3 regions of the Bordetella genomosp. 7 genome follow, and region 2 is predicted to be linked to each of the others. Evidence: predicted binding sites of a transcription regulator. Region 2 holds the regulator's gene; each other region holds the start of a gene.
What was found. The regulator FliA, encoded in region 2, starts transcription of late flagellar genes. The targets are predictions, from matches to a motif close to CTAAAGTTTNNNNNNNNNNNGCCGNTA.

Region 1 (10,181 bases), on a different contig from region 2:
GGGGCGACATTATCAAGAAGGCCGGCATACAGCCGGAATGACCCGCAGCAGTCCGTGTTTCCCCCTGGTACCCGCGGTCCGGCCTCGGTGCTAAAACCGACGGGCGGATATACCGCGCAAGGGGAAACACAGATGCAGCTTTCCAATCATTCGGCCCATCGCTGCGCGATCGCGGCCGCCATGCTGGCCGGTGCCTGCATGGCCACGCAGGCCACAGCCCAGACCCGTCTTGAACTGATCAACGAGTATCCGGCCACGTCGATCACCGCCTCGGCCGACCTGCAATTCGCCGATCTGGTCAAAAAAGCGTCGGCGGGCGGGATCGTCATTGAGACACGCCAGGAAAAGCAGAACCCTTACAAAGGGGATGCGCAGGTGGCGGCGGTGATCGACGGCAAAACCCAGATGGCGACGCTGTTCGGCGGGGTACTGGGCAACAAGGATACGCTGTTCCTGCTGTCGTCCCTGCCCTTCGCCGCCAGGGATTTCAAGCAGGCCCGCACTCTGTATGAATGCGCCCGCCCCGCGCTGGAACAGCGCGCGCAGGCGCTGGGCGCGCACTTGCTGTATGTGACGCCCTGGCCGCCTTCGGGGATCTGGTCGGTGCAGCCGCTGCAAAGCGAAGCCGACATCAAGGCCTTGAAGATCCGCACCTACGACGCCACCAGCAAGTCCGTGTTCGAGAGAGTGGGCGCGCAAAGCGTGCAGATGCCTTATTCCGCGCTGGCCGACAAACTGGCTGCCGGCGAGGTCAACGCAGTGCTGACCTCGGGCGACGGCGGCGCGGGTCGCAACCTGTGGAACCACCTGCCCCATTTCACCGCCGTAAGCTATTCGATACCGCTGAGCTACACCATCATCAATAAAAAGACCTGGGACGAGCTAGGCGCCGGCGACCAGGCGATTCTGAGCGAAGCGGCGAAGAAAGTCTCCGCCACGTCATGGGCTGGCGTCGAACAGCGCATTGAAGCCAACTATGCGCGCATGCGGGAAAACAAAATGACGCTCGCCACACAACCGTCTGATTCGATCATGGCGGCGCTCAAGCGCGCCGGGGATGAAGAAACGCAGGCATGGCTGAAGGCCAATCCGCTGTCCGATAAAGAGGCTGCCTGCCTGTCGGCGCCCGGAGCATGACGGCGTAGCAGCCCTCAGTGCGCCTACCTGAGGTTTCCAGCCTGCCACACGGACTTATCCGCGCAGCAGGCTGAGCACTGTCTGCGGAATCTGGTTGGCCTGGGCCAGCACGGCCTGCACAGCCTGCTGCACAATCTGGCTCCGTATCATATTGGACGTTTCCACGGCATAGTCGGCATCTTCGATACGCGATCGGGCCGAATTCAAGGCCAGCTGCGACGTCGACAGGCCCTCGAGCACAGATTCGAGCCGATTCTGAGTCGCGCCCAGATAGGTGCGATACCCGTCTACCTGCGCGATGGCGGCGTCGATCTGCGCCAGCGAATCCGGCTGCATCAGTTCGATCGTGTTCGCATTCGGGCCACTCAGGTAGAACTTGTTGTTGAGCCGGCCCGCCAGCGGATCGTATTCCACGAAGTGCCCCTGCCATTCGAGGTACTTCACGTAGTTGCCGTCTTTATCCCAGCCCAGTTTTACGTTGTCGATCGGCTGGTCGTCCAGGATCACGCCGCGCGCGGGATCCTCGATGTCGGCCTGTTGGTAGCCATTGTGCACGCGATACGTAGCCACCCCGGATGCGTGGTCAAACACCAGGGCCCCTTCCGCCCGATGGTAGTAATCGTCGCCCACCTTGACTGCGTACTCGCCCGGCCGGGCGCTTCCATCGCGATTCCTGACCTGGTGGATGGTGATAGAACCCGGTGTCACGTGATAGGCGGCTTCCGCCTCGCCAGGTTTCAGCAGCACCCCGTCCCGGTTGATGATGCCTTCAAGCTCGAGCTTCCACGTGCCGGCATTGGCACCGCTGGCGATCGTAATCTCTGACAGCGGCGGCCCCACCGGAGGCCGGATAGCGTTCACGCCCAACGTATCGGTATTCAGCGGTTGCAGTTTCAACTCCAGCGTATCGGATGCCTCGCTCGACAGCTGGAAGCGCAGCGACTGCTCGGCGTCGAGCAGGCCTCGCCCCGCAAAGTTCAGCTCTGCGCCGATGCGATTGATCTCGTCGCGGATCTGCGCGATTTCTGTCTGGATAAACTCCCGATCCTGGAAAGACAATGAGCCGTTGCGGTGCTGCACGGTGAGCTCGCGCATGCGCTGCAATAGCGAATTGATGTCGGATGCGCCCCCCTCCACGGTCTGCAGGAGACCGATGGCGTCAGACACGGTGCGCATGGCGGCCGCGTTGCCCTTGATCCGGCTTGTCATGCGGTTGGCGATGGCAAGCCCCGCCGCATCGTCGCGGGCCGAATTGATCCTCAGCCCGGACGATAGCCTTTCCACACTCGACCCCAGCACGGCCTGCGAGCGCTTGAGATGTGAGTTGGCCCACCCCGAGAAGGGGCTGAAATTTATCAACATAGGATTGCAACTGCGACGTAGACATGATGTATATCGTCCGCGCTTCGCAAAGATTTAGCTTTTCTACATATATTTTATGTTTCGTAACAATAACGGCGGTTGTTGCCGACCCGCGCAATGCCCGACGCCCACGCGAAAAAGCCCTGCCCGCGGAACGGACAGGGCTTGCGCTGCGGTACCCGGGCGACGCGGGGCGGCTTACTTTTCGACGAACGCCCGTTCGACCACGTAGTCACCCGGCTCGCCAACCCCCGGCGACACCGTGAAGCCGCGCGAATCGAGCATGGCGCTGATGTCGGCCAGCATATGCGGGCTGCCGCAAAGCATGGCGCGATCGGTCTCGGGATTGATGGGCGGCAGGCCGATGTCTTGGCACAGCTTGCCGTTTTCAAGCAGCTCGGTGATGCGCCCCTGGTTGCGGAAGGGCTCGCGCGTGACCGTGGGATAGTAAATGAGCTTTTCGCGGACGACGTCGCCGAAGAATTCGTTGTTGGGCAGCTCGTTTTCGATGAAATCGGCGTAGGCCAGTTCGCTGACCCACCGCACGCCGTGCACCAGCACGACCTTTTCGAAGCGCTCGTAGACGTCGGGGTCTTTGATGATGCTCATGAAGGGAGCCAGGCCCGTGCCGGTGCCGAACAGGAACAGGTGCTTGCCCGGCTTGAGGTCGTCTACCACCAGCGTGCCCACCGGTTTGCGGCTGACCAGGATGGTGTCGCCTTCTTTCAGGTGCTGCAGGCGCGAGGTCAGGGGCCCGTTCTGGACCTTGATGCTGAGAAACTCAAGGTTTTCTTCGTAGTTGGCGCTGGCGATGCTGTAGGCACGCATGAGGGGCTTGCCTTCGACTTCCAGGCCGATCATGACGAAATGGCCGTTGTGGAACCGCAGGGCCGCGTCACGCGTGGTGGTGAAGGAAAAAAGCGTATCGTTCCAGTGGCGCACGCTCAGTACGCGCTCGGTATTGAAAGCTGCCATGTCGCTGAAATGGTACGACGCACCAGGTACGCCGGATGGATTTCCGTACTGCAGAAAAGACGCTGCACGGGCTAAGGGTTATCCCTATTTTAACGCGAGTGCTTGATAACTGCTCTCATTAATCCGTAATGCCTTTATAACTTTTTGATAGAGATCAGGCGTCCGGCCGCCAAGCCGTCTTCAAGTTGAACGCCAAACGGCTTCCTGTTATTGTCGCACCTACTTGATAATCATTTTCGTTAACGGACGCGCTGCGGCGTGCGTGCGGATGCCGCTTTGTGTCCGTTTTATCCTGCACTGGAGCTCTCCATGTCGATCCGACGCCTTTCCTTGACCCCCCTGCTGGGCGCGCTTGCGGTGGCTGGCAGCATCTTCGCCGCGCCCGCGGCGGCTGCTGACGAAGTCAGCCTGTACACCACTCGCGAACCGAAGCTGATCCAGCCGATGCTGGATGCGTTCACTAAAGAAAGCGGCATCAAGGTCAACACGGTGTTTGTCAAAGACGGCCTGCTGGAGCGTGTGAAAGCCGAAGGCGCGCAGTCGCCCGCCGACGTGCTGATGACCGTGGACATCGGCAACCTGATCGACCTGGTCGACGGCGGCGTCACCCAGCCCATCAAGTCGGAAACCCTGAATTCGGTGATCCCCGCCAACCTGCGCGGCGCGGACGGCCAGTGGTACACGCTGTCGCTGCGCGACCGCGTGCTGTATGCGGCCAATGATCTGGAACTCGACAGCTTCCATTATGAAGACCTGGCCGACCCGAAATGGAAGAACAAGGTGTGCATCCGCTCGGGCCAGCACCCCTATAACACGGGCATGGTGGCCGCAATGATCGCCCATGACGGAGCAGAAGCCACCGAGCAATGGCTGCGCGGCGTGAAAGCCAACCTGGCCCGCAAGGCGGCTGGCGGCGACCGTGACGTGGCGCGCGATATCCTGGGCGGCATTTGCGACATCGGCATCGCCAATGCGTATTACGTCGGCCACATGAAGAACGCCGAGCCGGGTACCGATGCCCGCAAATGGGGTGATGCGATCAAGGTTGTGCGTCCCACGTTCAAGAACGGCGGCGACGGCACGCACGTGAACATCAGCGGCGCGGCTGTGGCCAAGCATGCTCCCAACAAAGACAACGCCATCAAGCTGCTGGAATTCCTGGTGTCCGAGCCGGCCCAGACGCTGTACGCCCGTGCCAACTACGAATACCCGGTCCGCAAGGGTGTGAAATTGGATCCCGTGGTGGCCAGCTTTGGCGAATTGAAGGTAGACTCCCTGCCCGTTGCCGAAGTCGCCAAGTACCGCAAACAGGCCAGCGAACTCGTCGACAAAGTGGGCTTTGACAACTAAGCCTGCGTGAAAAGCGACGCATGGCCTGAACGGCCTTCGCGTTGTTCGGCGCCGGCCGGCGACGGCCGGCGCGGCGCAAACGTAATCAGGTGTCTGACTCCAGGCCGGAGATCAGGCACCTTCTTTCTTGAAGCATGCATACAGAAACCTTGCCTCGCCCATGGCGTTTGCGCGGACCTGAACGCGGCGCGGGGTGGCTGACTGGCGCCGCGCTGGTGGCGCTGGCTGTCCTGGCGCCGTTGGGCGCGCTGGCCTGGCAGGCGGCACATGCGGACCTATCTCACTGGTCGCACCTGACGCAGTACGTATTGCCCCAGGCGTTCGCCAACACCGCGCTGCTGCTGCTGGGCGTGGGCATATTGGTCACGATGCTGGGCACCGGCGCCGCCTGGCTGGTGACGGCGTACGAGTTTCCCACACGCCGCACGCTGACCTGGACGCTGCTGCTGCCCCTGGCAGTGCCTACCTACATCATTGCCTTTGCCTATCTGGACCTGCTGCACCCCATCGGTCCGATCCAGACCGCAATACGCACCCTGCTTGGCTACGACAGCCCTCGAGAGTTCCGCCTGCCCGACCTGCGTTCTATCTACGGCGCCATTTTCGTGCTGGGCTTCGTGCTGTACCCGTACGTGTACCTGAGCACCCGCATCATGTTCATGACGCAGGCGGCCAGTCTGCTCGAGGCCGCGCGCACGCTGGGCGCCGGCCGTGTGGGCGTGTTCGTGCGGGTGGCCTTGCCGCTGGCGCGGCCGGCCATTGCCGTGGGCGCAAGCCTGGCGCTGCTGGAAACCCTGAACGACATCGGCGCGTCCGAATTCCTGGGCGTGCAGACCCTGACCGTGTCGGTATACACCACCTGGATCACCCGCTCAGACCTTGCCAGCGCGGCCCAGATCGCGCTGACGATGCTTGCCATCGTGGTGGGGCTGATCCTGCTGGAGCGGCACGGGCGCAAGCGCCAACGCTATGCCAATACGCAGCGGATGCGCCCCATGCAGCCGCGTCGGCTACGCGGCGCGGCCGCCCTGCTCGCCATCGTGCTGGGCTGGATACCCGTTCTGATCGGTTTTGTGGCGCCGGCCGGATACCTGGTGGTAGAAACCTACAAGCGCCTGCATCTTGTGGGGGGCGTGTCCAGCCAACTGCTGAATGGCCTGTTCAATACGCTGGCTGTGGCGTTTACCGCCACCATCGTGACCCTGATTTGCGGGCTGATCGTGGCCTGGTCCGGCCGTACGTTACGCGAAAGCGCGCGTTTCAACCCGGGACGTGCATGCGCCCGCATTGCCAGCCTGGGTTACGCCGTGCCCGGCACAGTGCTGGCCATCGGGCTGCTGGTGCCGTTTACCTGGATCGATCGCCAGATAGGCGCGGTGTTCGGCACGCAAGGCCTGTTTTTGATGGGTTCGATGGGCGCCCTGGTATGCGCATACACAATGCGCTTCCTGGCGGTGTCGGTAGGCGGTATCGAAGCCGGGCTGGCGCGTATTCCGCCTTCGTTGGAACAGGCGTCCCGCCTGCTGGGGGAATCCGCCGGCAGCACGCTGCGCCGTGTGCATCTACCCTTGCTGCGCCCCGCGTTGGCCGCGGCCGCCCTGCTGGTTTTCGTGGACGCCATGAAAGAGCTGCCGGCCACGTTGCTGCTGCGACCGCTGAATTTCGAAACACTGGCGACCTGGCTATACGCCGAGGCCGCGCGCGGCACATACGAGGAAGGCGCGGTCGCAGCGCTGGCCATTGTGCTGGCCGGGCTGCTGCCCGTCATCCTGCTGGCGCGCACTAATTTGAAGATGGGACATTGATATCGTGCCCGACCTGCTTGAACTAGACCGCATCTGCCTGGCATACGATACCCCCCAGGGGCATAAGTCTGTGGTGCGGGATCTGTCGTTGTCGCTGCCCGCCGGCCATATCGGCTGCCTGCTCGGCGAATCCGGCTGTGGCAAAACCACCATCCTGCGCGCGATTGCGGGTTTCGAGCCGCTGCGCGCGGGGCACATCGCCCTGGACGGCACCATCATTTCGTCGCCCACGGTGCAGGTGGCTCCGGAGCTGCGCCGCGTAGGCATGATGTTCCAGGACTACGCGTTGTTTCCCCACCTGACCGCGGCGCAGAATGTAGCTTTTGGCCTGCGCCGGATGGGCAGGGCCCAACGCACCGCCCGCGTACGTGAAATGCTGGACCTGGTAGGGTTGGCGGCCTCGGCCGACAGTTATCCGCACGAGATATCCGGCGGCCAGCAGCAGCGCGTGGCGCTGGCTCGCGCACTGGCGCCCTCGCCCGAGCTGTTGCTGCTGGACGAGCCCTTCTCCAACCTGGACGTCGATACGCGCGAGCGCCTGGCGTTCGAGGTACGCGAAATCCTGAAATCGACTGGACATACGGCGATTCTGGTGACGCATAACCAGGCCGAAGCATTTGCCATCGCCGACCGCATCGGGGTCATGAAGGAAGGCAAGGTCGTGCAATGGGATACGCCCTACAACCTGCACCACCACCCTGCGGACGGTTTCGTACGGGATTTCGTGCGGCGCGAAACGCTGGCGGCCCAGCGGCAACAGGCCTACGCCCGCGGAATGTAGCCGCCCGCAATACAGTAATGCCATTTGGGAAGGCGTCTGACTCCCGTAGGGTGTCTGACACCTGTCGGAGTCAGACACCGATTCGTTGGCAAGCGCCGGGGATGCCGTTTGGGAGGTGTCTGACTCCCGCAGGGTGTCTGACACCTGTCGGAGTCAGACACCGGTTCGTTGGCGAGCGCCGGGGATGCGGTTTGGCGGGTGTCTGACTCCCGCAGGGTGTCTGACACCTGTCGGAGTCAGACACCGGTTCGTTGGCAAGCGCCGGGGATGCGGTTTGGCGGGTGTCTGACTCCCGCAGGGTGTCTGACACCTGTCGGAGTCAGACACCGGTTCGTTGGCGAGCGGCGGGGATGCGGTTTGGCGGGTGTCTGACTCCCGTAGGGTGTCTGACACCTGTCGGAGTCAGACACCGGTTCGTTGGCGAGCGGCGGGGATGCGGTTTGGGAGGTGTCTGACTCCCGCAGGGTGTCTGACACCTGTCGGAGTCAGACACTGGTTCGTTGGCGAGCGCGGTGACGCCGGACACTTATTGCCGCGGAGGTGGCAGCGGGATGTATTCGGTTTCATCGCCAGGCACGACCTGGTTGAAGCGGCTGCGTTCCCAGTCGAGCTTGGCTTGCTCGATGCGGTCTTTGCTGCTGGACACGAAGTTCCACCAGACGAAGCGCGGCCCGTCCAGGGGCTCGCCGCCCAATATTGCAAATCGCGCCGTTTCCCGTGCCTTGATTTCGACCGGTTTCCCGGCCGCGAAAACCAGCAGCTGCCCCGGCTGATGGCTTTGGCCGTCGACTTCGACCACGCCGCTGCTCAGGTATGCTGCGCGCTCTTCATGTTCGGCTGGCACGACCACGGTGGCGCCCGGCTGCAGCACGATATCTCCGAAGAACAGCGGCGACAGGGTGCGTACTGCGGAAGTCTGGCCGAATACCGAACCGGCCACCACGCGCGCCTGTACGCCCTCGCCTTCTACCAGCGGTTGCGCGTCGAGGCCGTAGTGCACGAAGCCCGGATCGGTTTCTTCGTGCCGGCTGGGCAGCCCCACCCACAGCTGCAAGCCCCACAGCCGTTGGCCTGCGTCCCGCTGCGGCGGTGGCGTGCGTTCGGAATGGACGATGCCCCGCCCCGCTGTCATCCAGTTGAGCTCGCCAGGGCGGATTTCCTGGACATGCCCGGCGCTGTCCCGGTGCATCATCGCGCCTTCGTACAGATACGTGACAGTCGACAGGCCGATATGCGGATGGGGACGCACGTCGACGCCTGCGCCGGGGTCGAACAGGGCCGGGCCCATCTCGTCCAGAAAGACAAACGGACCTACCGTGCGCCGCTGGGCGGAAGGCAAGGCGCGCCGCACTTCCAGGCCGCCGCCCAGGTCGCTGGTGCGCGGAACAATCAGGGTTTCGATACTGGACATGATGATTTCCTCTTCGGAAAAGACGCCTCTGGAAATGCGCCGGCCTGCGCCAGCGCCGCCACGCTTACGGTAAATCGAATACCAACACGTCGGCCTGCCTGCCGTCGCTGATGCGCACGGCCGCCTCGTCGGCCAGGGCCACCGCATCGCCGGCGGACAGTTCCACGCCGTTGACGGTCGCCTGGCCGCGCGCGATATGCACCCAGGCGCGACGCCCGGGCGCGAGCGACAGTTCGGCCTGTTCGCCGCCATCGAACAAACCCACGTACAACCGTGCATCCTGGTGGATGCGCATCGACCCATCAGCCCCGTCTGGCGACACCACCTGGCGCAACCGGCCCCGCTTTTCGCTTTCGGGAACGCGCTGCTCTTCGTATTCCGGCGCGATGCCCGTAACGTCGGGCTCGATCCAGATCTGCAGCAAATGGGTGTGCCGGTCGTCCAGCGGATTGAACTCGGAATGCATTACGCCGCGCCCTGCGCTCATGCGCTGCACGTCGCCAGGCCGGATGGTCGATCCGCTGCCCATGCTGTCTTTGTGCGCGACGGCGCCTTCCAGCACATAGGTAATGATCTCCATATCGCGGTGACCGTGCGTGCCGAAGCCGCGGCCCGGCGCGATGCGGTCGTCGTTGATCACGCGCAGCGGCCCGAACCCCATGTGCGCCGGGTCGTAATAGTTGGCAAACGAAAAGGTATGGTAGCTGTCCAGCCAGCCGTGGTTGGCATGGCCTCGTTCATGGCTACGGCGCAAAGTCAGCATGATCGACTCCTTTGAAAATTTTGAACTGGCGGCGCTGACCGCATGCACAGCAACGCCGCTGATAAGACGTATTGTGGGTGGAGTTCACTGACTTGTGGATGAAGCCGTTTGATGAGAACATTCAATTTATTTGAATGATTTTTCCATGCAAGCAATAACGCCCGAACTGCTGTACATGGTAGACGCCATCGCCCGCCACGGCAGCTTTGCAAAAGCGGCGCGGGAACTGGGCAAAGTGCCCTCTGCCGTCACGTACGCGGTGCGCAAGCTCGAAGACGCCCTGGATGTACTTCTGTTTGATCGCAGCGGCCATCGCGCGCAACTGACTCCGGCGGGCCAGACGCTGCTGCAGGACGGACGCCAGGTATTGCAATCGCTCGATGCCCTGGCCGGCAGGGTCAAGCGGGTGGCCACCGGCTGGGAACTGGAACTGCGCGTGGCGGTAAACACGATACTGCCCCTGCCCCCGCTGTACGACGTCATCCGCGAGTTTCGCGAGGCTGCGTCCGTCACGACGTTACGCCTGTCCACCGAGGTGCTGGGCGGCAACTGGGATGCGCTGGCCAGCGGGCGCGCCGACCTTGTGATCGGCGCGGA
Region 2 (10,181 bases):
CCAGGGCCTCGATGATCTCGACATGGTTGTTCGTAGGGTCGCCACTGTTGCCGATAAAGATGGTGTTGTCTTTCTTTACGGGAATCCGGATATCGGCAAAGCGCGAGGCGCTCGCGTAAGAGAACGGAATGTGCGGCTTGGGGCCGTAGTGGCGCGTGAAGACCTCGTAGTCTCCTTGAGTGAGCGTCGCCACGGCATCGAGCCTGCGGACCGTATCCGTGATGAGCGCCTGCCGTTGTATAGGCCCATAGAGATCGCCTCCCCATGCCACCCACACCTTTTTCTTGTCGGGTGACACGAGTTCTACCAGCTTCTTCTGCCACGCGAAGAACATGCCGTGAAAAATAACTGCCGCCACGTCGCTGGCGCTGGCGGCCTGCGCGATCCGCTGCAGGTCCGCCGCGTGGTCGAAGAATGACGCCCTGGGGTGGCAGCTCAGGTCGTTGCTGTATCCGGGGATAGACGCAGACCGCTCTACAAATACGTCATGGCGGAATGTCCGGTTGACCTCGGGATCGGCCAGTATCGAGATGAATTGTTGGTTGTGCATATTGTTATAGAAAATATGCACGAATCGCCGCGGGCCGGTGTCTGCCGCGTTAACCGAGTCAGGATGGGGGCGTTGTTCGGCGGGTGGCGTCCAACCCATGGTGGCGCGGTAGCGGGAGCCCGCATCGTCTCGCGCGCCGTCCAGCACCGCGCTTGCCATATCGGTGGCGCCATAGCAGGTATGCAGAATGAACGCCAGTTTGCGCCGTTCATCGTCAGTCAAGGCCGCCATGCGGGCCTCGTCCGGAACGTATACCGCGTCGGCGCGTACGAGTTGCGATGCCACGCCGTCGGTATTCGCCGGGGGGCAGTCCAGGTAGCTCTGGTACTGCATATTGGCAAGGCGCAACAGGCGCAGCCCATGCTGGCGCAGCGCGCGGCTGATGTCGTCCAGGTGGGGCTGGCCTGCGCGTAGCGCAACCATGTCGACGGCGACCTGTGCCACCAGCGTCGTTGCCAGTGCGCGATGCGCCCCGGCCAGGACCTTCAGGTTGTCGTGGGCGCTGTCCAATATCAGCCATTCGGCGCGTGGCAGGCCTTGCACGTCGTCAAGACGTATCGTGGGAATTGGCAGTCTCGCCAGTACTTCACTGCCGTTGCGCGCCAGAGGGAAGATACTTGCCTTGGGTAGTGGTTCCAGGGTGCCGCTGAATGCGGCGTCCAGGCACGCATACAGCGTTGCATCCTGTCCGTCGCCCAGCGCGATATGCGGATGATGCTGCAGGTCGCCTTCGCGTTGCAGCGCGTCTGCGCCGTGTACGCGTCCCGCCGGGTCGATCGCAAGGAAGGTGAATGTCCCCAGGCGGTTCAGCTCGCTGATGCGGCGGCTGCTCGCCAGCCCGCCTCCGTGGTCGACGGTGACTACCTTGCCTTGGAAAGAGAAGCTGAAGCCGCCATGACCTGTTTCGGCCGGACCGGGCAGGGCGCGTGCGTCAGGTTCGTCCTCGAACCAGGGTCGGCCATCATCGGTCAACACGACGGCCGCGGGGGCCTTGCCGTCGCAGTAGCGGCACCAGATGGCCCTCAGGGCGACGGCCAGGTGCCGCGCGAATCGCCGAGCGTCGCAGACTGGCGAGTTCAGCAGGACGTCACGGAGATGGGTGCGTATGGCGGCGAGACTTTGCAGGTCGCTGGCCAGTTCGACTGCGCGTGCCTGGTATTCAGCCCAGTCGCGGGCGACCAGTTCTGGCATGCCTGCGTTAACCAGGTGTGTGGCCGAATGCCGGCCCGCGAACGTGGGCCCTGGCAGGGTGACCACGGGAACCCCCATGAGCAGGGCTTCGCATGTGGTCAGGCCGCCAGAGTACGGCCAGGGGTCCAGTGCAATGTCGACTTCGTTATATCGGGACAGCAGCTCCAGATGGGGCGAACGCCCCTCGATCCGCAGCCGGCTTTCGGCAATGCCATGCCCCGCCAGGGTGTCGACGACGCGTTGGCGCATTTCGGCAGTGGCATAGGCCGCGCCCTTGAGGAACAGTTGCGAGTGCGGCACCGCGTGCATCAACTCCGCCCAGCGTGCCAACAAAGCCCGGTTGACCTTGGTCGGGTTGTTGAAGCACCCGAAAGTGATGTAGCCATTGCGCAATGCCGGCAGTGGACCCACTGCCGGTGGGCTGGGCGGCGGCACAAAGCATATATAGTCATCCGGCATGCGGATGAGCTTTTCGGTGTACAGGTGGTCGCTGCCGGCCGGCGATTCGATGCGGTCGCTGATCAGGTAGTCGATGGCCTCGACGCCCGTCGTATTGATGAGCCCGCCCACCCACTTGACCAGCAGGGGGGCCGGCTCCATGGTCATCGCCCGGATGCGCGAACCCGCGTTGTGTCCGCTCAGGTCGATCAGGATATCGATCTGGTCTTCGCGGATACGTGCAGCGAACTGTGTGTCGTCCAGGTGATATATCGGCGCCCACTGGCGTGCGAGCGCCATGAAGCGGCGCGTAATCGCATCGACGGAGTTGTTCGTCGTGTAGGCGTAGATCTCGATTCCGTGCGCCGCCAGGTGCTCAAGCGCGGAAACCGTCATGGTGCCGACAGGATGCTGGCGGAATCCGTCCGAGAACATGCCTACCCGCAGCACTCTGGACGGCGTGCGGTCTGCCGGCACCGGCCGCTCGGGGCGCACGGCCGGCATGAACACCGCTCCCCAGTCCCTGCACGCCTGCAGGATGTCTTCGACCGTCGCATCCGGCTGGTAATGCATGGCAGTCAGCCGGTTCGAACGCGGCAGCGGATCTGTCTGGTTGTAAGACGCCGCTTTGCCATAGCAGTGCGCAGCTTCGTCCAGGTTGCCGGTGTCCCGGTGGACGTTTCCCAGGTTATTCCAGGCGGAATAGTCGGTGGGCGCAAGCTGAAGCTGGGCCTCGAAGTCCTTGCGCGCGTCGTCATAGCGCTGCATCGCGAGCAGGATCACCCCGCGCCATGACAGCCAGGCTACGCGATGCGGATCAGGGTTGCCCATCTGATCCAGGCACTGCAGCGCGTCATCGTGGCGTCCCAGCCGGTGCAGGATTTCAGCTAGCTTGATGCGTCCGAGTTGATGCCCGGGCTCGATTTCCAGGGCGGCTTCGAGCCGCGCACGGGCATTTTCGAGCGCGCCGGCCTTGACTTCCAGGTCCGCCATCACGCGCAGGGCTTCCGCATCGCGGGGCGCCATGGCCAGGGCCCGTTCAAGGGCGGTGCGCCCTTGGGCCAGGCGGCCCGATTCTACACAATGCGCGCCCAGGCTTTTCCAGGCGTTGACATCACCTGGGTGGCTGCGCGTACGCGACATGGCCTGCTGTTCGGACAGCCCCATGATGGTAAGGACTTTGCCGGAGGCGGAAGGCTTGCGGGGCGGGCGGACGGTTCTGGGCATGGGCCGGCTTGCAAAATGAAGTAGGGCGTCAGGGTACCGCCGGGCCGATGCCGGCAATATGCCGGAGAGCGAACAAAAAAACCGTCTATTTGGGGCGCGAATAAAAAAGCCCCTTCTAAAAGGGGCTTTCCAGGGGATACGGGAGTATCCGGCAGGCCGGCCTGGCGGACCGGCCCGCTTTCGCGATTAACGCAGCAGCGACAGAACCGTCTGCGGCACTTGGTTGGCCTGGGCCAGGACCGAGGTGCCTGCCTGTTGCAGGATCTGGGCACGCGTCATGTTGGACACTTCGACCGCGTAGTCGGCATCTTCGATGCGCGAGCGCGAAGCCGACAGGTTGTTCACGATGTTGTTCAGGTTCGACACCGTGGACTCCAGGCGGTTCTGCACCGCGCCCAGGTTGCTGCGCAGGGTGTCGACCGTGTTCAGGGCCGTGTCCAGCTTGGCCATCGGATCGTCGCTGGCGGTGCCCAGGGCCTTGGTCGAATCGTAGGTCACCGTGGCGGTGGGGGCGGCGGATGCGCCGGTGCCGGTGCCGCCCGTTACGCTCACGCTGGCAGCGTAGTAAACCTGGGTCGCGCCCGAGCCTTCGGTCACGTACCAGTTGCCGCGCTCGTCCTGGACCAGGTCCAGAGCGCCCGTGAGGCCAGGTTGCAGCGTGCCGGTGCTCACGTCCTTCAGCGTGACGGCAGCGGCGCTGACCGCGGCGGGATCGCCCGAGCCATCGGTGGATTTCAGCGTCACGTCGCCGGCTGCGGTGCCGCCCGTGTAGGGCAAAGCGGTGCCGGTCGGGCCGGCGATGCTGAAGTCGGCCAGGCTCAGCGTGCTGGAGCTGATTTCTTTCAGGTCGACGGTGATGGTTTCGCCGTCGCGGGCGCCGACTTGCAGCGTCAGGCTGCGATCGGCGGACAGGACCTTCACGCCGTTGAAATCGGTTTGCTGGCTGATGCGGTCGATGTCGGCCAGGCGTTGCTCGACTTCGTCTTGCATCGAGGCCAGGTCGGTCGACGAGTACGTGCCGTTGGCGGCTTGCACCGACAGTTCGCGGATGCGCTGCAGGTGGGTCGTGATTTCGGCGGTGGCGCCTTCGGTCGTTTGAGCGATCGAAATGCCGTCGTTGGCGTTGCGGGCCGCTTGCGTCAGGCCGCGGACGTTGGACGTGAAGCGGTTGGCGATTGCCAGGCCGGCAGCGTCGTCCTTGGCGCTGTTGATGCGCAGGCCCGAGGACAGGCGCTCGATGGCCGAACCCAGGGCCGATTGAGACTTCGTCAGGTTGTTTTGCGCAACCAGAGACAGGTAATTGGTGTTGATAACAGCAGCCATGAATAGCTCCCAAGAGAGAAAGGCTTCTTCAAACCGGGCAGCCAGGCCGCCCACTTCGCGAGGCAGCATGCCCCGCTGCTCTGGGTAACGGCGCGCTTGCCGGCAACTTAAGCGAGGCCTTCGGCTATTTTTTTCTGTGCTTTTTGACGGACGCTATAGAACCTGAGCCAGGCCCGCCTCGGCCGGCAGCGCTTGCCACGCACCCGCTTTCAGATGCGCGCGGATGCGGGCGGTAGCCTGGCTGCGCAGCTGGCATACGCGCGCCTCGGTGACTTCCAGCACCGCGCCTATCTCTTTCAGGTTCAGGCCTTGCTCGTAGCACAGCGACAGCACGAGTTTCTCGCGCTCTGGCAGCGCGTCGATCGCCTGGATGAGTGCTCGGCGCAAGTCGCCCGCAAGCAGGGCCTGCAACGGGTCCGTGGACGGATCGCAGGCGGATTCATGCCACCCTCGTTCCTCGCCATCGCCGGCGCCGAGCTCGTCGTAATGCATGATCTGGATGCCGCGCGCGTCGTTGAGCATCGCCTGGTAGTCGGACAGCGAAATGTCCAGTTCCTCGGCAATCTCGCCTTCGGAGGGCGGGCGCATCAGTTCTTGTTCTTTGCGCTGGATCGCCGCCTCGATGCGCTTGCTTTTGGTACGCACGCTGCGGGGCAGCCAGTCCTGGCTGCGCAGCTCGTCCAGCATGGCGCCACGGATGCGCGCGGTGGCGTACGTTTCGAATTGGGCGTCCGGTGTTTCCTGGTAGCGTCGCGTCGCGTCCAGGAGTCCGATCATCCCCGCCTGGATGAGGTCGTCGAGCTGCACGCTGGCCGGCAGCCGCGCGAGCATCTGCAGCGCAAGCTTGCGTACCAGTGGCGCATAGCGCACCAGGCTGTCATCGGCGTAAGGCATGCGTATAGGTCGACATCGAAGGCCAAGCGACGATTGTCGGCAACGCCGGCAGATCCATTTGTACAAAAAAGAAATGTTTTGACGGGTTGTTTACAGGTTTCACTAACACACAACGTGTGCGAATGTAACTAAACTGTGTTTTTTTAGCAAAATTCGAGCTAAACGGCCTTATTTGTGAGAAATGTCATAAATATTGACAATATGCATGATAAATTGCACGCATATTGGTAGCAATAGATACATTCAGTATCGTTAGTGACAAGGCTGCGGAACACCGACGCCAGTTGCGGTTGCTTGTAATGACACCATTGTTTAACTAGGAGCCCATAGCGTGAACACAGCAGATAGTTCTTTGCTCGCCGACATCCGGGAAGTCAACTTGTCGTACCTGCTGCTGGCTCAGCGGATGCTGCGTGACGACTATGCGGCAGCACTGTTCCGCCTGGGTTTCAGCAACGAAGTGGCCGATATTCTGATGCGTCTGTCGCCCGCCCAGCTGGTCAAGCTGGCCAGTTCGAGCTCTTTGCTGTGCCGCTTCCGGTTCGACGACTACAGCTTGCTGTCGGCGTTGACCCAGGACGTGCTGGGCGGGGCGCTGCAACAGGCCCATGCCACGATTCTGTTGGCCCAGCAGCCGGTCGAGCAGCTCTCCTGAGCCGTCTGCCGCCATGTCTATCAAAAGTGTTGCGCAGGAAGCGGACGACATTCTCCTTGCCAGCGCGATGATCTCGCTGGGTGCGCGCCTGCAGGTTCTCGAGGCCGAAACGCGCCTGAGCCACGACCGCCTGTCGCGCCTGTACCGGGAAATCCGCGGTTGTTCTCCGCCCAAGGGGATGTTGCCGTTTTCGGTCGACTGGTTCATGACCTGGTTGCCCAACATCCATTCGTCCTTGTTCTACAACGTGTACTCGTTCCTGAATGCACGTACGGCCAGCCGCGGCATCCGCGCCACCATCGACGCCTACCGCCTGTACCTGGAGCACGCCGGAGTCGGGCAGGGCGACGAACCGTTGCTCAGCTTCACCCGGGCATGGATGCTGGTCAGGTTTTTTGATAGCGGCATGCTGCAGCTTTCTGCCTGCCGGCAGTGCGGCGGGCATTTCATCGCCCACGCCCATGATCCCCAGGGGGACTTCGTGTGCGCGATCTGCCGCCCGCCGCCGCGGGCCGGCAAGACCCGGGCTGCCGCAAAGGCCCGCGCCGCGCTGGGCGCAGGCGCGCCCATGGCGGCGGCCCCGCGTTCCTGAGCGGGCCGCCTCAATAAGTCCAAAAGCCCCCGAAAATTCCCCGTAACCCGTGCTTTTGCACGCGGTTGCGCGGGAGATCATTGTCGCCAACTCTAGACTCGATGGCAGAGGCCCGATGTGTTGATTGTTATTGGTTATACGGTGGTGCTCGTCGCGGTGGTCGGCAGCTTCGTCGCGCTGGGTGGGCACTTGGGGGCCCTGTACCAACCGTTTGAATTGACCCTGATCGCAGGCGCCGCGCTGGGCGCCTTTCTGGCGGGCAACACCCGCAAATCGCTCTCGCTGATAGGGCAGTCGCTGCCGCAGGCGATAAAGGGGGCTCCGTACAGCAAAGAGGTGTACATGGAGCTGATGGCGCTGCTGTACGTGTTGCTCAACAAGGCTCGCCGGGAAGGCCTGATGGCGATCGAGTCGCACATCGAGGACCCGGACGCCAGCCCGATTTTCAATGAATATCCCCGCATTCTGCAGGACGCGCGGCTGATGGAGTTCATTACCGATTACCTGCGCATCATGATCAGCGGCAACATGAGCTCGTTCGAGATCGAGACGCTGATGGACGAGGAAATCGAGACCTACCGGCATGAGCGCGACGTGCCTTGCCATTCGCTGCAGCAGGTGGCAGATGCTTTGCCGGCATTCGGGATTGTGGCGGCGGTGCTGGGCGTCATCAAGGCGCTGGGCTCGGTGGACCAGCCCCCGGCGGTACTGGGCGACCTGATCTCGAAAGCCATGGTGGGCACTTTCCTGGGGGTGTTGCTGGCGTACGGTTTCGTGGCCCCGCTGGCCGCGCGCCTGGCGCAGCGCACGTCGGAATCGGTCAAGGTGCTCGAATGCATCAAGGTCACGCTGCTGGCAAGCATGAACGGCTATCCGCCGCAGTTGGCCGTGGAGTTCGGGCGCAAGGTGCTGTTCTCTTCGGTGCGTCCGTCGTTCGGTGAGCTGGAAGAGCATGTGCGGCAGGCGAAAACCGCCGCTACAGGCCGCGCCTGACGGGAAGCCCCGATGAGTTCGCTGAACAATCACCGGGTGGTGGTCCGTCGCAAGCGTGCGACACAGGCCGTGCACCATGGCGGCAGCTGGAAGATCGCGTACGCCGACTTCATCACGGCGATGATGGCTTTCTTCCTGGTGATGTGGCTGATCGCCATCGTCCCCAAAGAAGAGCTGAAGGGACTGGCGGAGTATTTCCGCATGCCGTTGCGGGTAGCGTTGACGGGAGGCCCCAGCCAGTCGGCGCAGACCAGTGCGATCCCGGGAGGCGGACACGATCCGCTGCGCGACGAGGGCGATGTGCGCAGGGCCGAAGGAGACCGTGTCCAGTCACAGGTGCTGCCCGATAGCGAGAGGCGGGACCGGCACGCGCTGGAACGCCTGAAGCGCCGTCTGGATGCCATGCTGGAAGAGAACCCCGTACTGAAGAACTTCCGCCCGCAGTTGTTGATCGACATGACGACAGAGGGCCTGCGCATCCAGATTGTGGACAATCAGAACCGCCCGATGTTCGCCACGGGCAGCGCCGAGGTGCAGCCGTATATGCGCGATATCCTGCGCGAGCTGGGGCCGGTGTTGAACGAATTGCCCAACAAGATAAGTATCGCCGGCCATACGGACGCGACCCAGTACGCGCGAGGCGAGCGGGCATACAGCAACTGGGAGCTGTCGGCCGATCGCGCGAATGCGTCGCGCCAGGAGCTGGTGGCCGGCGGCATGGCCGAAGGAAAGCTCATGCGCATTCAGGGCCTGTCGTCCAGCATGAGCCTCGTTAAAGATGACCCGTATGCGGCCGTTAACCGTCGTATCAGCCTGGTGGTGCTGAACCGGCGCACCCAGCAGCAGATTGAGCGGGAAAATGCGGCCGCGGCCGACGCGGCGGCCGCTGATTTGAGCCTGCGCGGGCCCGGGGAAGTCGTTTCGTCCCTGGCGCCGCGTATCCCTGCAGGCGATACGGCAAGGTAGTGATGACAGCAACAATCCTGGTGGCGGACGACTCGGCGACGATGCGCATGATCGTCCAGGCCGCATTGAGCGACGCCGGCTGGCAGGTGATTGCGGCCGGCAACGGCCGGCAGGCCCTGGATCTGGCGCGCAGCCATCGTGTCGACATGCTGGTCAGCGACTGGAATATGCCGGTAATGGACGGTTTGTCACTGATCCGCGAATTGCGAGCAGATCCGGGTTACCGCGATCTGCCTGTGCTGATCCTGACAACCGAAGACGATGGGCAAAGCAAGCGCGCGGCACGCGACTTGGGCGTCAACGGCTGGCTGAACAAGCCGCTGGACCCCGGCGTGCTGGTGGAATGGGCATCTGAACTGCTTGGCGCGCAATCAGGCGCATGAGCGGGTTCGAACGGAAGGCGTACGGTCTATGAGCAGCGGTCTGGATCTCAGTCAGTTCTACGAGACATTCTTCGACGAAGCGGATGAGCTGCTTGCCGAGATGGAGCAGTTGTTGTTGATGCTGGATGTCGACAACCCGGATATCGAACAGTTGAACGCGATATTCAGGGCTGCGCATTCGATCAAGGGCGGCGCGGCCACCTTCGGCTGCTTCCAGCACCTGGCCGGCACGACCCATTTGCTTGAGAACCTGCTGGATGCGATCCGGCGGGGGGAAATGGCGCTGCGCGCAGACATGGTGGACATTTTTCTGGAAACGAAAGACGTGCTCAAGAGCCAACTGGACGCCTACCGCGCCTCGGAAGAGCCGGAAGAAGCGGTATACGAACGGATCTGCGCGGTGTTGCGGCGTCTGGCGCAAGAGCAGGACGATGGGCAGGAGCATGGCGACGCGCGGGACCAGGCGGTTGCGGCAGCCGCCGGCCAGGCCGGGCCGCCGCCCGTCTGCGCGCCCGAGGCGCCGGCCGTTGCCGCGGCTGCGCCGCAGGCCGATGCGGCAGATGGCGAGGCTATGCCGTTGCGGGTTCGCATTACCGGCGTTTCGGATAAGGATGGGCAATCGCTGCTGCACGAGATGGGCAATCTGGGTACGGTGCTGGCCCACGAGCGCGACGATGATGGCCTGACGGTCTGGGTGGAGACGACCTGCGGTCCGGACGATATCGAGGTTGTCTGCTGCTTCATCGTGAATGCCGACCAGCTCGACGTGCGCCGCGAAGCCCCGCCTGCGGCATCGAAGCCCGGCGTGCCCGAGCCGGCAGCGCCGGTGCCGGCGCCCGCGGCTGCCGCGGCGCCGCCGCCGGCGTCGCCCGAGGCGGGCGCACCGCAGCAGGCAGCCGGGAGCAGGCCCGCGCGCGGGCAGGCGGCGGGACCCGCCGACAAGGAATCTACGTCCATTCGCGTGGGGGT
Region 3 (10,181 bases), on a different contig from region 2:
ATGTCGATGCCGTACACGTTCGGAAAGCGCACCGGCGGCGCGGCAGAGGCGAAATAAACCTTGTTGGCGCCGGCAGCGCGCGCCATGTCGACGATCTCGCGGCTGGTCGTGCCCCGCACGATGGAATCGTCGACCAGCAGCACGTTCTTGCCCTTGAATTCCACGCCTATGGCGTTGAGCTTCTGGCGCACCGATTTGCGGCGCACCGCCTGCCCCGGCATGATGAAGGTGCGACCGACATAGCGGTTCTTGATCAGCCCTTCACGGTAGTCGAGGTTCAGGCGCGCGGCCAGTTGCATGGCGGCCGGCCGCGACGAATCGGGGATGGGCATGACCACGTCGATGTCCCCCAGGCGCATGCTGCGAGCCACCTTGTCGGCCAGGTACTCGCCCATACGCAGGCGCGCGCCGTACACCGACACGCCGTCGATCAGCGAATCGGGCCGGGCAAAGTACACATATTCGAAGATGCACGGCACCAGTTGCGGGCTGTCGGCGCACTGGCGGCTGACCATGCGGCCGTCCAGGTCGACAAACACGGCTTCGCCCGGTTGGACATCGCGCAGAAACTCGAACCCGCTGCCCTCCAGGGCCACGGACTCGGAAGCCACCATCCATTCGACGCCTTCATCGGTTTCCTGGCGGCCGATACACAAGGGCCGGATGCCATGCGGGTCGCGGAATGCCAGCATGCCGTAGCCGGAAATTTGCGCCACGACTGCATAGGCGCCGCGCACGCGCTTGTGCAGCGCCGCCACCGCGCGGAACATCGCGTCCTCGTCGAGCGATACGCCGTTGGCCGCCAGCTGCAGCTCGTGGGCGAGCACGTTGAGCAGGACTTCGGAGTCGGAATTGGTGTTGATATGGCGGCGGTCCACCCGGTACAGCGATTCACGCAGCTCGCGCCAGTTGGTCAGGTTGCCATTGTGGGCGAACGTGATGCCGAATGGCGCATTCACGTAGAACGGCTGCGCTTCTTCTTCGCTTTGGCTGGAGCCCGCAGTGGGATAACGCACGTGACCCAGGCCGCTGGTGCCGGGAAGCGAGCGCATGTTGCGTGTGCGGAATACGTCGCGCACCAGGCCATGCGCCTTGAACATATTGAAGTGGCTGCCGTGCGAGGTAGCTATGCCGGCCGCGTCCTGGCCACGATGCTGCAGCAGCAGCAAACCATCGTAGAGCAGCTGGTTGACTGGCCCGCGCCCCACGACCCCGATGATTCCACACATGGTGATTTCCCGTTTAACGAAACTTAGTATGGCAGCCACGTCGCAAGCGACGGGGGCAGCCATGACTTGATATGCCTGACGGCCTCGGTGGCCGAATGCGAAAACATGGCGTCCTGCCACCAGGGTTCTTGCGGCAGCGGCGTATATCCGCCCAATGCCACCAGGACCAGCACGAACAGCAGGCCGCGCGCCAACCCGAAGATGGCTCCCAGGCCATGGTCGGCGGGCGTGAGCCCCGTGGTGCGGATAAGCGCGGCCAGGGTCATGTTGACCAGCCCTACGCTCAGCAGCACCACGATGAACACCGCCGCATAAGCCACGCCCATGCGCAGCATCGCGGTTTCAATATAGGTTTCGAGCCAGCCATACACGGTAGGACCCCACCAGATGGCGGCCACGAAAGCCAGCACGAAGGCCAGCAGCGACAGCACTTCTTTGAGCAGGCCGCGCACCAGGCCCAGCAGCGCCGACACTGCGAGGATGACCAGGACGACGAAGTCGAAGCCGGTCACTGGCTGGCAATGAAACCGTTGTCGTAGCCCAGGGTGCGCAGGCGCGCCTGGGCCGCCTGCGCGGCATCGCGCGAGGGGAACGGCCCGACACGCAGGCGGTACTGCTGCTTGCCGCCCACCGACGCCTGCTCGACAAATGCATTGGTGACGCCTGCCTGGTGCAGTTTGGTGCGGCGCGACTGCGCGTCGGCCTGGCTGCTGTACGAGGCTATCTGCAGAACGTAGTTGCCTTTGGCGGTGCGGCTGGCCGGCTGGCTGGCCGACTCGGGCGCGCGGCCTTCAAGCAGCGCCAGTGCGCGCGCTCCATCGTCGTCGCGCGGCGGTTTGGCAGGCGGCTTGGGCGGCGCCGCAGGCGGGGCTGCCGGCGGTTGTTCGGGTTGCGCCTGCGCAGAAGCCGGCGGCGCGGCCGGGACAGGTTGCGAGGCCAGGTCGGGCGGCGCCGGCGGCTCGGCCGACGGCTGCGCACCGGAGGATTCCCCCTGCTGCGGCCCCGGGGCCTCGGGGGTGCCGGCGTCGGCCACTACGGGCGGCGACACATTGGGCTGATACGGCGTATTGCGGTCGGGAATGCGGATGGGAATGTCATCGGCCACGGGCACGGGCTCGGAGTCGAGCACCATGGGCAGCACGATGACGGCGGCCAGCACCAGAGCGACGGCGCCCGCCAGCCGGCGCCGGGCGCGCGCACGGAGTTCCGCCGCCTGGGCTTCGCTGGAGACCGACGGACGCGGCCGGGTTGGCGATGCCTGCGAGGCGGAATCTTTGCGAGAAAACAATCCCATGGACAGGAATTCCTTGACCTGGGCGAGGCCGGCGCCCCGCCTGCCCGAGACCTATGGTTTGCGGCCCAACGACTGCAAAACCGAGGCAACGGTGAGAAATGAGCCGAACACCACGATTCTATCACCCTCGCCCGCCCGGGCGCGCGCCGCGGCATAGGCCGCCGCGGGGTCTGGATAGGTCTGCACGGTGGGGGCCTCGTCGGCGGCGGGTGCGTTCCGGAGGGCGGCCGAGACATGCGAGGCCAGCGCTTCGCCCGAGCCGCCGCGCGCACCAGGCAGCGCGGCGCAATACCAGTGATCGATGCGGCTGGCGAGCTTGGCGATCACCCCATCGATATCCTTGTCGTTGAGCATGCCCACCACCGCATGGGTATAGGGGTGAAAACCCATGTTGTCGAGGTTCTGCGCCAGGACGGCGGCGGCATGCGGGTTGTGCGCCACGTCCAGGATGACCGCAGGCTGGCCCGGCAGAATCTGGAAGCGGCCGGGCAGCGAAGCCTGCAGCAGGCCGACGCGCACTGCCTGCTGGGGCACCGGCAGCCGATCGCGCACGGCTTCGAGCGCCGCCAGCGCTGCCGCGGCGTTGAGCAGCTGGTTGGCGCCGCGCAAGGCCGGGTAGGCAAGCGCGTTGCGACGCTGGCCGCGGCCGCCATAGGCCCATTGCTGGCGGTCGCCCGAATAATTGAAATCGTGGCCGAACCGCCAGAGGTCGGCGCCGATGGCCTGTGCGTGGTCGATCAGCGACTGCGGCGGCTGCGGGTCGCTGCAGATGGCCGGCTTGCCGGCGCGATAGATGTGCGCCTTTTCGAGACCGATCTGTTCGCGCGTGTCGCCCAGGTAGTCTGTATGGTCGATATCGACGCTGGTAATGATGGAACAGTCGGCGTCGACAATATTGACCGCATCGAGTCGCCCGCCCAGGCCGACTTCGAGCACCACCGCATCCAGCCGCGCCTGCGAGAACAGCCGCAGGATGGCCAGCGTGGTGAATTCGAAGTAAGTCAGCGTGACGGCGCCGCGCGCCGCCTCGACCGCCGCGAACTGTTCGGCAAGTTCGGCGTCGCTGGCCAATTGCCCGTTGATGCGGGCGCGCTCGTTGAAATCGATGAGATGCGGCGATGTGTACAGGCCGACCCGGTAGCCCGCCGCGAGCAGCATGGATTCGAGCATCGCGCAGGTGGAGCCTTTGCCATTGGTGCCGCCCACCACGAACTTCACGGCATCGAGCCGCAGCGCCAGGCGATCGGCCACCTGCCTGACTCGATCGAGCCCCAGGTCGATGGCCTTGCCATGGATGGACTCGAGATACTGCAGCCACTGCGGCAACGGAGATGTGGCATCGAGACAGGGGGCAGACATGACAACACACATAAATGGCAGACGCGGCAGTTTAGCAGCCAGGCAGGGCCTGCCCCCGCGATACCCCGCACGCCGACCCTGCCATCAGGAAAAATCTACTTGCCATGTGTTTTCACATGCATGAAAATAAATTCACAGTATCGAATACAGGAGACTGGGTATGCCCGACTATCCCCGCTGGCTGGTGCGCGAGTCCGACGTGCCGGGCTACCACCCCGCCAACCACACCGGCACCCTGAACCGCCGCCTGATCGGCGCCGATACGGTAGGCGCCCGCCAGCTCGAAGTGCTTGTGGGAGTGATAGAAAAGGGACAAGGCGCGCTGCCTCATTCGCACCCGGGCATCGAACAGGTGTGCTACCTGCTATCGGGCACGGCGCGCGCTCAGGTTGGCGACGAGTCGGCCGAAATGGTGCCCGGCGATTGCTGCTATTTCCCGCCCGATATTCCCCACGTATTCACCGTTACCAGCGAACAGCCCGCGCGCTTGCTGGTGATTTATGCGCCCCCTTATGAAGAATCGCCCGACCGCGTCATGCGCGGCAACGCGGCGCCCGCCGGCGCGGCCTGACCCCCGCGCCCCTGCCAGACAGGCGGCCGACAGACGCCGCCCATATCAGGAGACTCACCATGCTTTTACGCACGTTGCGCGCCGCCGCCCTTGCCGGCGCGGCCCTGGCGGCGGCCGGCCCCGCGCCGGCGGCCTACCCTGACAAACCGATCAGCCTGGTGGTGCCTTTTCCGGCAGGCTCGGGCACCGACGCCGTGGGCCGCATTTTTGCCGCCGAACTGGGCAACATTCTGGGCCAGCAGGTGGTGGTGGAAAACAAGCCCGGCGCCAACGCGACGATTGCCGCGCAGTATGTCGCGCGCGCCAAGCCGGACGGATACACGCTGTTCGTCACGACCAACACGTCGCACTCGGCCGTCCCGTTCCTGATGAAGAACGTATCGTACGACCCGGTAAAAGACTTCACGCCCATTGCGCGTGGCGGCAACCTGCCCTTTTTGCTGGTGGTCAACCCCCAGCGCCCCTACAAGAGCGTGCAGGAATTGATACGCCATGCCCGCGAGAACCCCGGGCGGGTGACCTACGCCACCGGCAACAGCACGGGCATTGTGGCCGGCGCCACGCTGGCCCGCCGCGCCGGCATCGACATTCTGCACGTGCCCTATAAGGGCACGCCGCAGGCCCTGACCGACCTGGTCGGCGGGCAGGTGGACTTCATGTTCACCGACCTGGCGTCCGGCCTGCCGTTCGTGCAGTCGGGGCAACTGCGCGCGCTGGCGGTATCGACGGCGCAGCGCAGCAGCATCGCGCCCGATCTGCCTTCGATGCGCGAAGCGGGAGTAAAAGACTTCGACCTGAATTCCTGGAACGGCTATTTCGGGCCGGCCGGCATGCCTCCGGAAATCGTGGCCCGGCTGAATGCGGCGATCAACCAGATCGTGTCCGACCCTCAGGTGCGGCAACGCCTGGCGGGCCTGGGTTTTGATGCCTTCAGCGGCACGCGCGAGAGTTTTGCGACGTTCGTGTCCGAGCAGCTCGACCTCTGGGGTACGTTGATCAAGGACGCAGGTATCCAGCCACAATGACTACATCCGCCGATACCGCCGGCCCCTTGGCCGGCGTACGCATACTGGATCTGAGTTCCGTTGTCATGGGCCCCTACTGCACGCAGGTACTGGCGGACCTGGGGGCCGACGTGATCAAGGTCGAATCTCCGTCGGGCGACAACATGCGCGCGGTGGGCCCCATGCGCAACAGCGGCATGGGGCATCTGTACTTGCACCTGAACCGCAACAAGAGGTCCATCGTGCTGGACCTGAAAACGCCCGCCGGGCGCGAGGCCTGCCTGAAGCTGGCGCAAGGCTGCGATGCGCTGCTGTATAACATCCGCCCCCGCGCCATGGCGCGGCTGGGGCTATCGTACGAGGAAGTGGCCGCGCGCAACCCGCGCATTGTGTATATCGGCGCCTACGGATTCAGCGAAGCCGGCCCCTATGCCGGCAGGCCCGCCTACGATGACCTGATCCAGGGACAGACCGGCATTGCCCACCTGTTCCGGCGCCAGGGGGCCGACCTGCCGCGCTACGCCCCATTGACGCTGGCCGATCGTGCGGTGGGCCTGCAGGTGGCGGTCGCGCTGGTGTCGGCCGTGCTGCACGCGCGCGGCCAGGGGCATGGCCAGGCGGTGGAGATTCCCATGTTCGAAGGCATGGCCCACATGGTGCTGGGCGACCACCTGGGCGGCCAGACGTTCGACCCGCCGCTGGGGCCAACGGGCTATGCGCGCCTGCTTTCGGCACATCGGCGTCCCTATGCCACCGCCGACGGCTACCTGTGCCTGCTGATCTACAACGACAAACACTGGCGCCGCTTCTTTACCCTGATCGGCCGCCCCGAGCTGGAACACGACCCGCGTTTCTGCTCGCATACGGCGCGGGCCTGTCATATCGACGAGGCATACGCCTTCGTGGCGGAAGTCATCCGCACGCGCACCACCAGCCAATGGCTGGACGATCTGGCGCGCGTCGACATTCCGGCGGCGCGCCTGTATTCCGTCGACGATCTGCTCGACGATGCGCACTTGCAGGCCACCGATTTCGTGCGCCAGGTCGAGCACCCCAGCGAGGGACGACTGCGCACCCCTGCTCCGCTAGGACGCTACGCCCGCACCCCGCTCGCCATCCGCCGGCCCGCGCCACGGCTGGGCGAGCACAGCCGCGAAATTCTGCGCGAGGCCGGCTGTACCGACGAAGAAATCGACGCCATGATTGCCGCGCGCGCCACTCTGGAAGGATCTGCCTGATGGATTTTGAGTTTTCTTCGGACCAGCTGACATTGCGCGATGCGATCAGCCGGGTCTGCGAACGATTTCCCGACGATTACTGGCTCACGCGCGACCGCGAAGGCGGTTTCCCGCACGAATTCCATGCGGCGCTGGCCAGCGACGGCTGGCTGGGCATCGCCATGCCGCAGGAGTATGGCGGCGCCGGCCTGGGCATGACCGAAGCCGCGCTCATGATGCAGACCATTGCGGCCTCGGGCGCAGGGTTCGCGGGTGCCTCAGCCGTGCACATGAACATCTTCGGGCTTAACCCCGTTGTCGTGTTCGGCACCGATGCGCAGCGCCGCCGCTGGCTGGAGCCCCTGATCGCCGGACGCGAAAAGGCCTGTTTCGCCGTCACCGAGCCCGATGCCGGGCTGGACACCACCAGGCTGTCGACGCTGGCTCGCCGCGAGGGTGACCAATACGTGGTGCATGGCCGCAAGATATGGATATCGACCGCGCAGGTCGCCCACAAGATGCTGCTGCTCGCGCGCACCACGCCGCTGGCCCAGGTATCCAGACCCACCGAGGGGCTGTCGCTGTTCTATACCGACCTGGACCGGAACAAGGTTGAGGTCCGCGAAATCGACAAGATGGGCCGCAAGGCCGTCGATTCGAACATGCTGTTCATCGACGGGCTGCGTATTCCGGTTGCCGACCGCATCGGCGAGGAAGGCCGGGGCTTCGAATATATCCTGCACGGCCTGAACCCCGAACGCATCCTGATTGCCGCGGAAGCGGTAGGAATCGGGCAGGCGGCGCTGGCCCGCGCGGTGCAGTACGCCGGCGAGCGCACCGTATTCGGCCGGCCCATCGGGCAGAACCAGGGGGTGCAGCATCCGCTGGCCCAGGCGTGGATGCAGCTGGAAGCCGCAAATCTGATGGTGTACCGGGCGGCGAGCCTGTACGACGCCGGCCTGCCCTGCGGCCCTTACGCCAACAGCGCCAAATACCTGGGCGCAGAAGCCGGCCACAACGCCTGCCAGACCGCCGTACTCACCCTGGGTGGCATGGGCTATGCCAAGGAATATCACGTGGAGCGCCTGCTGCGCGAAAGTTACATTGCGCGCATCGCGCCCGTGAGTCCGCAACTGATCATGTGCTTCATTGCGGAAAAGGTGCTGGGCCTGCCCAAGTCGTATTGACCGGCAGCGGGTATCGCACGCGGGTCAACCGCGTTGCTCCAGCGCGGTGCATGCCGCGCGCAGAATGCGCGCATACTCTTGCTGTTGCGGCTCGATGCGATAGATGGGGCCGCCCACCGATATGGCGTAGATTTCGCCGGACAGCGTCACGGGCCATGAAATGGCGCATACGTCGGGGATGGACTCGCCCAGGTTCATGAACCAGCCGCGCTGGCGCGACAACTCGAGATCGGCCTCCAGGGCCTGTACGGTCGTCAGCGTGCGTTCGTTGTGGCGCGTCAGGGGGCTGCGCCCCAGCAGGGCATGACGCGCATCCGGCTCCAGCATGGACATCAGCGCCTTGCCGAGGGAATTGGCGTGCAATTCCCGGAACTCGCCCGCCACGGGCGCATAACGGATGGTGTGCGGGGAATCGAGCACATCCAGGTATACGACCCTGGCTTCGCTCAGCTTGCCGAACACAATGGTTTCCTGGGTGGCGTCGCGCAGTTCCAACAGGCTGGGATAAACGCGGTCGAGCACCGGATCGGCGCGCGCGATGCGCTGCGCCATGGCCAGCAGGCGGCCGGTGGGGTAATAGCCCTGGCGCCGGCCGGTTTCGTAAAGGTAGCCCAGCTGGGACAGGGTGCGGATCAGCGCCAGGCAACTGGATACCGGCACGCCCAGCAACCGCGCCAGCTCGGACAGCGGCAGGGGCCGCCGTTCGCGGGCGTAGGTCTCGATGATTTCGATGACGCGCAGGGCCGTCTTGACGCTCATGGGTGAATCAAACCGAAAAAAGGGGCCGCGGCCTAAAGTTCCCCGTGGGGGTGCCGTAATGGTAGCTGAGAATTTCCCATATAACCCCGCGCGGCGCATACGCGCCGGTCCAATGGAGTGAACATGGCTGTCAGCCCGCTCGCCCCCGCGCTTGTTGCGCTGCCCACCGTGACTGTCCCGCCGGCTCCGGCAGAGCCGGCCATTGCTGTCACGCCGGCAGCCGCGTCCGCCGACAGCGGCGGCGCGCAGGATGCGGCGGCACATCCTGGCCGGCCTGCACTGCCCCTGGAGCGTGTGCTGGACGAACTGAATGACCAGCTGCGCGCCTGGAAAACCCAGCTGCAGTTCGAGATCGACCCCCACGTGCACCAGGTGGTGGTCACCATCGTCGATTCGGAAACCGGCGAAGCCATCCGGACCATCCCTTCGGAAACGCTGCTGCGGGTCGCCCGGATGATCGTGCAGATGCAGGGCAACGCCGTGCAGACCACGGCGTGAAACGCCAAATTAGGCAGGCGTTCGGCCTTTGCCCGGCCAATCGCATGACGCGCCGCTTTGAAACAATCAGCTAGCTCGCAAGGAACGATATGGCCTCTATTACCTCATTGGGCGTCGGTTCGGGTCTGACCAACCTGGAAGACCTGCTCAAAAATCTCCGCACATCCGAAGAACTGCGCCTGAACCGCATCACGTCGCAACAGAACAGCTATAAATCGCGCATTTCGGCGTTCAGCAAGATCCAGGGAGGCGTCGAGGCCGTACAGAAGGCGGCTGCGGCATTGGCCGATCCGGCGACGCTGGGCGCAGTCAAGCATACCGTCAGCGGCGATGGCCTGACCGTGAAAACGGCGGCCGGCGCCGTAGCGGGCGACTATAAGATCGCCATCAGCCAGCTGGCTGTCGCCCAGACGTTGAAATCGGGCGCCGTGGAAAGCCGCACCACGCAGCTGGGTTCCGGAGGCGCCATCGAGATCGCTCTGCAGAATGGCGAAAGCGCCAAGGTAGAGCTGGGCACCGACACGTCCCTGAACGGGATTGCCAAAGCCATCAACGGCAGCGACGACGTGGGCGTGCGCGCCACCATCATTACCGACGGCAACGGCGAAAGCTACCTCATGCTTACCAGCAAGGCCACCGGCGAAAAGGCGGCCGTGCAGAGCATCACCTCGGACAACACCGCCGTACAGGGGGTGGTGGGTTATCAGGCTGGCGCGGCCTCGCCCATGAGCGAGCAGCAGGAAGCGAAAAACGCGCTTATCACGATCAATGGCATTGCGGTCGAAAGCCAGTCGAACACCATCGCCGACGCCATCGACGGCGTCACGCTGGAACTCGCGGATACCACCGAGCCTGGCGAGTTCGTCACCGTGTCGGTCACGAGCGACCCTGCGGCCCTGTCCAAGGCCGTCAAGGGGTTCGTCGATGCCTACAACGGCCTGCAAGCCACGATCGGCAGCCTGACGGCATTTGATGTCGAAGAACAGACGCAAAGCGCGCTCACCGGCGACAGCACCACGCGCGCGATTCAGTCGTCGCTGGCCGCGGCGCTGCGCGTGGCGAC

Region 1: a site for FliA is predicted at 2,531-2,557, ahead of CAL18_RS06295 (flagellin). Genes of this name have one in related genera too.
Region 3: a site for FliA is predicted at 8,653-8,679, ahead of CAL18_RS05920 (flagellar protein FlaG). Genes of this name have one in related genera too.

Annotation. Positions count from the first base shown of each region.
Region 1 is NZ_NEVI01000012.1:97,064-107,244, reverse strand. It holds gene CAL18_RS06305 (Bug family tripartite tricarboxylate transporter substrate binding protein) at 1-41, shown strand, start outside; gene dctP (TRAP transporter substrate-binding protein DctP) at 133-1,137, shown strand; gene CAL18_RS06295 (flagellin) at 1,192-2,499, opposite strand; gene CAL18_RS06290 (ferredoxin--NADP reductase) at 2,698-3,474, opposite strand; gene CAL18_RS06285 (Fe(3+) ABC transporter substrate-binding protein) at 3,784-4,824, shown strand; gene CAL18_RS06280 (ABC transporter permease) at 4,959-6,629, shown strand; gene CAL18_RS06275 (ABC transporter ATP-binding protein) at 6,634-7,410, shown strand; gene CAL18_RS06270 (pirin family protein) at 7,937-8,821, opposite strand; gene CAL18_RS06265 (pirin family protein) at 8,886-9,584, opposite strand; gene CAL18_RS06260 (LysR family transcriptional regulator) at 9,730-10,181, shown strand, end outside.
Region 2 is NZ_NEVI01000015.1:2,629-12,809, reverse strand. It holds gene CAL18_RS09275 (TDP-N-acetylfucosamine:lipid II N-acetylfucosaminyltransferase) at 1-3,406, opposite strand, end outside; gene CAL18_RS09270 (FliC/FljB family flagellin) at 3,593-4,729, opposite strand; gene CAL18_RS09265 (RNA polymerase sigma factor FliA) at 4,883-5,623, opposite strand; gene flhD (flagellar transcriptional regulator FlhD) at 5,955-6,278, shown strand; gene flhC (flagellar transcriptional regulator FlhC) at 6,292-6,870, shown strand; gene motA (flagellar motor stator protein MotA) at 6,988-7,863, shown strand; gene motB (flagellar motor protein MotB) at 7,876-8,829, shown strand; gene CAL18_RS09240 (response regulator) at 8,832-9,212, shown strand; gene cheA (chemotaxis protein CheA) at 9,241-10,181, shown strand, end outside.
Region 3 is NZ_NEVI01000012.1:15,331-25,511, reverse strand. It holds gene purF (amidophosphoribosyltransferase) at 1-1,229, opposite strand, end outside; gene CAL18_RS05960 (CvpA family protein) at 1,253-1,741, opposite strand; gene CAL18_RS05955 (SPOR domain-containing protein) at 1,738-2,523, opposite strand; gene folC (bifunctional tetrahydrofolate synthase/dihydrofolate synthase) at 2,575-3,882, opposite strand; gene CAL18_RS05945 (cupin domain-containing protein) at 4,043-4,453, shown strand; gene CAL18_RS05940 (Bug family tripartite tricarboxylate transporter substrate binding protein) at 4,513-5,478, shown strand; gene CAL18_RS05935 (CaiB/BaiF CoA transferase family protein) at 5,475-6,695, shown strand; gene CAL18_RS05930 (acyl-CoA dehydrogenase family protein) at 6,695-7,861, shown strand; gene CAL18_RS05925 (IclR family transcriptional regulator) at 7,886-8,620, opposite strand; gene CAL18_RS05920 (flagellar protein FlaG) at 8,744-9,118, shown strand; gene fliD (flagellar filament capping protein FliD) at 9,208-10,181, shown strand, end outside.